2 regions of the Paenibacillus sp. FSL K6-4396 genome follow, and region 2 is predicted to be linked to the other one. Evidence: riboswitches for the same ligand, from Rfam matches in the RefSeq annotation. Region 2 holds a riboswitch; the other holds the start of a gene.
What was found. Region 2 has a riboswitch for S-adenosylmethionine ahead of mmuP (S-methylmethionine permease). Riboswitches for the same ligand answer to the same signal wherever they lie in the genome.
Positions count from the first base shown of each region.

Region 1 (3,748 bases), 4.2 Mb from region 2:
GGACTGGGTATACACGGCGCTGAAGGAAGAAGAGTATGAGAGTTGGTTATACAAGCAGAGAGAGCAGAAGTATAAGCAGGAACTTGATAAGTTCACCACGCGTAAGCAGGTGCTTGAAGGCATGAAGGAAGGGTATACGTTAGAGGAGATTGTTAATCGATCCGGATTATCCCGACGCGAGTTGGTTGAGCTGTTAGAGGCACTGGATCATGAAGGTTATGACACCGATTGTCTTCTTGATGTGGAGCTGGCAGTGATGCCAGAGAACGAACAAGAGGCCGTATGGAGTGCGTATGAGGAGCTGGGAGATACGTTCCTGAAGCCAGTATTACATAAGGTGTATGGAGGAGAGAAACCCGATGGAGGAAGTCTGGAGCAGGTCTATGAAAGGCTGCGCATGATTCGAATCCGCTTCCGTCGGCACGCAGAGACAGAGAAGAATGTTGGTTAATAATCAGAAATGAAAAAAGACGAGGCGTTTCTCCCGGAGGAGCGCTTCGTCTTCGTTATTTCATACGAGTTCATACCCAGTCTTTCTTGCGGAAAATGAAGAACATGCTCAGGCCCAGGGTAACCATTAGGCCAATCACAACAAAATAGCTGTATTTCCAGTTAAGCTCTGGCATATTCGTAAAGTTCATGCCGTATATACCGGTAATGACCGTCAGCGGCATGAAGACCGTGGTAATGGCGGTAAATACACGCATGATTTCATTCGCCCGGTTCGCAATACTGGATTGGTAGGCTTCTCGCAAGTTGCCCATCAGGTCGCGATAAGTCTCAAAGGTTTCAGATATTTTTACAGCATTCTCATAGATGTCACTGAAATACTTTTGCAGTTGATCATCGATGAGACGCAGATCTTTTTTGTTCAAGGTGTTAATGACCTCTTTCTGAGGTCCAAGGACTTTTTTCAGCCACAGAATCTCACTGCGCAGCCCGATGATCTCATTCAGATGTGACTTTTTGGTATGCATCAGAATGTCTTCCTCAAGCTTCTCGATCCGTGCTTCAATTCGGTCACCTACGGTGAAATAATTATCAACAATCAAGTCAACCAGCAAATAAAGCAGACGATCCGGTGTACTGATTTCCTGTTCCCACAGGATGGGTTTCAGTGTGCGCAATTCGCTTACCTTGTGCTTGGTAACACTAATAATGAAATGTCTGCCGAGGAATAAGTTGACCGCACGTAGAAATATCTCTTCATCATCAAAACGGATGCTATTAATCACAATAAAATAATGGTTCTCATAAATTTCAATCTTCGGACGTTGTTCTTCGTCACTAAGACAGTCTTCCACAGCCAGATCATGCATCAAGAACAGCGGCTGAAGTACCGCCAAATCGTCTACGTCTGCATCAATCCAGTAAAATCCTTCCGCTGGTGGAGTCAGCGCCTGCTGAATATCGTCCACCGGAATAAATACACCGTTGTTTACCAACCGGATTTTCATCGTTAATCTACTCCTTCTGCACCCGCCAACTTGGCGGATATTATCATTATGGGCGCAAAAAGAACAAATCAGCCGGTCGGCAGCGGAGCCTGGAGATCAGGGCTGCGTTCACTATATAATCAAACGGAAGTCACGTCCCGCTGCCGGCATGCTGATGTCAATTCTCTATGCAGTTTGTCGGAATTCGGCTGCCAGTCAGGCCTCGGGTCGCCATCCATTTAATATGTCACCTCTCACATAAGGGTTTATAACACCTTGTTTAGTATACCGCTGGTACAAGGTGCTTTCAAGCGCAAAAATGTGTCTATTTCGCGCCCTGAGGCAGTGTATGACAACGGATGATGAACGGTTCCGATCTGGGAAGCAGACATCGAACTGCATCTTGACGTGAGGGCATTAATGTAATAAAGTAGACGGTGAACCATATTTAATTACAATCTAATACAGCGAAATCTTATCAAGAGTAGGTGGAGGGACTGGCCCGATGAAACCCGGCAACCGGCGGTATACCGCACGGTGCTAATTCTTGCAGCGACTAAGTGTCAAGTGGCACTGTTGTAACTGAGAGATGAGAGAGGCGCATATCTTTTTTACATATGACCTTTCTCGAAATCCGAGGAAGGTCTTTGTTATATGCCCCGACTTCTCAGCAGTGATTTTCGCTAAGGAACTTGAGGTTGTTTGTAACGTTGGATGAAAGAGCAATTCAATGTTTTTACAAGCTCAAGGCAGTCTATAACTGTATTGATGTGAAGACATCAAGCCAGGGGTGGCTGCATCTATCTATGCACAAGGAGGAGTTAGACTTACTATGCCAATCAAAATACCCGATACTCTACCAGCAAAAGAAGTACTTGAAGGAGAGAATATCTTCGTCATGGATGAAACTTCTGCATATCAGCAGGATATTCGTCCACTCCGTATCGCTATATTAAACCTGATGCCCACAAAGGAAACGACCGAAACACAATTGCTTCGTCTGGTGGGAAACACGCCTATTCAGGTGGATGTCGTTCTCGTACATCCCAAATCCCATACGTCGAAGAATACGTCTCAGGAGTATTTGGATCTGTTCTATAAAACCTTTGATGAGATTGAGCACCGCCGTTTCGATGGAATGATTATTACGGGTGCCCCGGTGGAACAAATGGATTTCGAAGACGTGAACTATTGGAATGAAATCCAGGAGATCTTCGAATGGACCAAAACCAATGTGACTTCAACCCTCCACATATGTTGGGCTTCCCAGGCAGGTTTATACCATCATTTTGACGTACCCAAGGTTGCACTTGATGAAAAGTGTTTTGGCGTTTTCCCACATACCATCAATAAACCACATGTTCCATTGTTGCGTGGATTCGATGAAGTATTCAACGTTCCACATTCCCGTCATACGGAAGTGAGACGCGAAGATATTGAAAAGAATGAGAATTTAGAGATTTTGGCTGAATCCGAGGAAGCGGGGATCTTCCTGGTTGCTACCAAAGACGGCAAACAGATTTTTGCCACAGGACATGCCGAGTATGACCCGTTCTCATTAAAGTGGGAGTATGACCGGGATGCAGCCAAAGGTTTGGATATCGCATTGCCTAGACATTATTATCCGAATGACGACCCTTCCCGTGTGCCACCAGCTACTTGGCGCGCTCATGCCAACTTATTATTCTCTAACTGGCTCAATTACTATGTGTATCAAGAAACACCTTACGATATTGGCCCGCAAATCTAATCGAGATTACAGGAGGATGCAGCAATGGAAGACAACAACAAGTTGAAAATCGAAAGCCGCTTAGCACAAATTGGGTCCATCAATGAACCGGTAACAGGCGCCATTAACTTTCCGATCTATCAATCCACTGCGTTTCGCCACCCGAAGCTTGGACAAAGCACGGGGTTTGATTATATTCGTACCACTAATCCAACCCGTAAAGTGTTGGAAGAAGCCGCTGCAGCGCTGGAGTCCGGTGATGCAGGGTTTGCCTGTAGCTCGGGAATGGCCGCGCTGCAAACGATCTTTGCCATGTTTGGTCAAGGGGATCATCTGATTGTATCGCTGGATCTGTATGGTGGAACCTATCGTCTGCTGGAACGTATTCTGTCCCGTTTCGGCGTAACTGCTAGTTATGTGGACACGAATGACCTGGCAGCACTGGAGAAGGTTCGTCAACCGAATACAAAAGCTGTATTTATTGAGACACCAACCAATCCACTGATGATGATCACCGATGTGGAAGCCGTTGCTTCCTGGGCGAAAAGTTACAACCTGTTGACCATTGTTGACAACACGTTGT
Region 1 covers NZ_JBBOCR010000001.1:1,954,385-1,958,132, forward strand. Annotated here, with positions in the region: gene MHB85_RS08945 (HRDC domain-containing protein) at 1-451, shown strand, start outside; gene corA (magnesium/cobalt transporter CorA) at 522-1,457, opposite strand; SAM riboswitch class I at 1,909-2,032, shown strand; gene metA (homoserine O-acetyltransferase MetA) at 2,269-3,186, shown strand; gene MHB85_RS08960 (PLP-dependent transferase) at 3,211-3,748, shown strand, end outside.
Region 1: linked by a shared signal. The riboswitch ahead of metA (homoserine O-acetyltransferase MetA) and the one ahead of mmuP (S-methylmethionine permease) in region 2 are both predicted to bind S-adenosylmethionine.

Region 2 (3,748 bases):
TTTTGCGCCCGCAGCAACCCACTGTTCCGAAGCATCACTCATACTGCCACATGTACCCTGTCCACTCCACGTCTTCGTTGCTGCATCGTATACTTCTCCCGAGTTCGGATACACAATAACAGGTTTATCGCTGGTACGGCTCAAAATACCCACTGCTTCCGTCACCACTTCCATCGGAGCACAGTTCAGGCCAATCGCCGCAACCTGCGGCTCGGAGCCAAACGTCTGTGCACATACCTCAAGCAGTGTGCCTTCGCTGATGCTTATCCCGTCTTTTAAAGAAAAAGATAACCAGGCATACGCATGAGGAAACTCCTTCAGTAATTCAACCAGCACCTGAGCTTCCTGCAAGGAAGGAATCGTCTCAAACGCCAGAATATCAGCACCCGCTTCAATCAGCGCCGCCATACGCGGACGGTGAAATGCGGCAAGCGTCTCATCCGACACGCCGTAATGACCCACATACTCTGAACCGTCCGCCAGATAAGCGCCGTACGGACCTACGGACCCGGCAATAATTGGACGTAGACGAAGACAATTTCCTTCGCGATCCCCTGTACGATCTGTTATATACTCCTCATTCTCCACCGTCTCAGCACGTACCGAAGAAGCTTCTACAAGCTGACTTGTCGAGCTTTCTCTCCCTACTAGTCTACTCTGCACTTCTGCCCACACGTCATCTCTCGCCTGTGCAGCCAGTTCCACCGTCTTGCGGATCAGCTCCAGTGCTGCCTGTTCATCGATCCCTCTCTTGCGGAAACCATCCACCGTCGCCTGATAACTGGATGTAATCGCACAGTCGGCTCCTGCTCGAAAATAATCTGCATGGACCTGAACGATAACATCCGGATTCTCAAGTAACACACGAGCAGACCATAGTGGATCATCGAGATCACATCCATGCTGTTCGAGTTCCGTTGCCAGCGCTCCATCCAGAATCATGACCGGATGTTCACGCAGGATCCGTTCTAAGGGGTTAGTCTGTTGTGCTTGCGTCATGTACTTGTCCTCTTTTCTTATTCACACGTTCTGTCAGATAATAAGCAGCGTAACACACTGCAATAAACGGAACCCCACAATATAGCGCAATTCGCTGTGTCGGGTCAAAGGCAATACCTATGCATGAAGCCAGGCATAATATAAATGAAACAATTGGTACCACCGGATATAGTGGTGTGCGGTAGACCAGATCTTTGACCGCATGTCCTTCCCGGATATATTGTCTGCGGAACATGTATTGGGAGACACTGATACTCATCCATACCGCAACGACAGCCAGACCTGAAATGGAAACCAGTGTAATATACACGGTACCTGGCGCAATGATGCTGGACAGCAAGGCCAACGCACCACCCACCATACTAATCAGAAGTGCATTCAGCGGTACCCCGCTTTTGGTCAATTTGGCAAACCACGGAGAGATCGTTTTTTTGTCAGCCAGAGACCAGAGCATCCGTGAAGATGCATATAGGCCCGAATTGGCAGCAGAGAGAATCGCCGTCAGAATAACAAAGTTCATAATGTCTGCTGCATAGGGTACACCCACCCGCTCCATTACCGCTACAAACGGACTTTCCAGTACACTGGCATCCGACATGGGCAACAAGGCCGACAAGATAATAATCGTTCCGATGAAGAAAATAACCAAACGCCACAGCGTTGTATGAATAGCTTTCGGTATCGTCTTTTCCGGGTTCTCCGTCTCACCCGCGGCAATGCCGATTAACTCGGTGCCTGAGAAGGCAAAGTTTACAGCAAGCATGGTCATCAATATGGCTGTAGCCCCATGAGGGAACCACCCGGATGCGGTAATATTCGATAGAAATGGAGCCGGTTCAGAATCCGCCATGGGAATGAACCCAAACATGGCTGCGCCACCGATAATAATGAAGATTACGATAGTCACTACTTTTACAGATGAGAACCAGAACTCGGATTCCGCAAATAATTTCACCGTTAATGCATTAAACAGAAAGATCATCAGTGCAAAGAGCGCACTCCATATCCATACGTTCACCGATGGGAACCAGCGCTGCATCAGCAATCCAGCGGCTGTGAATTCGGAGCCAAGCGCAACAGTCCAGGTTAACCAGTATAACCAAGCCACCGTGTAGCCTGTTGCCGGTCCGATATATTTGGCTGCATAACTATGAAATGCTCCCGTCTCTGGCATATGAACAGACAGTTCACCAAGACAGAGCATCACCAGATATACAACGATGGCTCCGATTAGATAGGACAGAATGGTTCCCAGTGGTCCCGCCTGCTGAATGGTGTAACCTGAGCTGAGGAATAATCCCGTTCCAATGACTCCTCCGAGAGAGAGCATGACCACATGCCGTGCTTGCATTTTCCGCTGAAAATGCCCTTTGTCGTTGTTGTTTTCCATACCAGCTGCTCCCCTACTTCTTCATCCAGAAAAAACAAAAAAGACCCACTCTGCCTAAAGAGTGCGCCGTTACTGACAAATAAAAACAAACGCTCCTATCTATCAGGCTTTCACCCGCTGGAATTAGCACAGTATCCTTCAGATCTGTTGCTGAGGTTTCTAAGGGCCAGTCCCTCCACCTCTCTGGATAAGAAAATGATTTTTTACTAATATAGCGATCTATCATGAATGTGTCAACATTTAAATAATAAATGGCACACCTCGCTATTCCGTGGAAGACCCCGGATTGGTGATGGTGGTCTTTACCTCATACGTGATCGGCACGGTGCTAAAAATTTTATCCCAATCGTCTTTGACTTTTTTCCATGTTTTAGGTTCTTTGATACGCAAGCTATCCCGAAAATCCGCAACATCTACTTTATAGGTATGCTGCAGTTTGTATAACACCTGTCGAATCTGTTGTTCAGCCAGTTCAGCAAATTCTTTTTCCAATTCTCTGAGATAAGCACCTTTTTCCTCTTCCTCTGGAGCACGCCAATCCTCCATCAACCAGCCTTCGGATTCAGTCTTCACATGGAATGAAATATCATCGCCAACCACTTTTGGAATTATTTTTGTTTTTTTCTTCTTCATTTCATATACAACAGTGAATCCCGCTTTATTGTATGTCTTCAAGATGCCTCCTTTTTCTTTAGGTCTGATCCACGACAGCCCTTCTAGATCCGTTTGGCTGAGTTCCCCGATGAATTTGGTCGTTTTCCCATCAAAGATACTGGCACCGGAGAACTTGTCCTCTCCATTGAAGTTCAGTACATTCTGGAGCAAAAAGCTGGAACCGGATTGCATTTGTGCATCTAGTTTGGAGAGTAGAACGGGGTCCAGGATTTTATTGGACAAGTACGAATTACCTGTAATACCTGTAAGATAAAATGCTGGAATCCGGGAAGGATCATCTGAAGTCAGTACATCAGCAGCGCGATGATGGCTAATCAGCACCAGACAGTTAGGACGAATATCGTTATCCCGAAGTACAAAATCCAGCAGCTGGTCCAGACCATACTTTTTGGCGATATCCTTGGACACAACGATAACCTTCAGATGATGCCCGATGAGCGGATGATCTCGCCTTAGTGCAAACTGACGAAAGATTTGCAGCAAGGAATCTCCGGTAAGCTGTTCATTGGAGTAGGACGTTTTACCAGAAGCAGGTGACCCGGATTGTTGGCTCTTCTGACTGCTGGAGTTACCGGGAGCAATCTGTACCGTGGCTGTCACATTGTTCTGCTTGGAATACGCTCCTCCCTGATTAGCGATGTTTTTCTCAAATTCCGTCTCTTTGCCAATATCGATCCCAAGACC
Region 2 covers NZ_JBBOCR010000001.1:6,170,497-6,174,244, forward strand. Annotated here, with positions in the region: gene mmuM (homocysteine S-methyltransferase) at 1-999, opposite strand, end outside; gene mmuP (S-methylmethionine permease) at 977-2,389, opposite strand; SAM riboswitch class I at 2,482-2,583, opposite strand; gene MHB85_RS27140 (Ger(x)C family spore germination protein) at 2,654-3,748, opposite strand, start outside.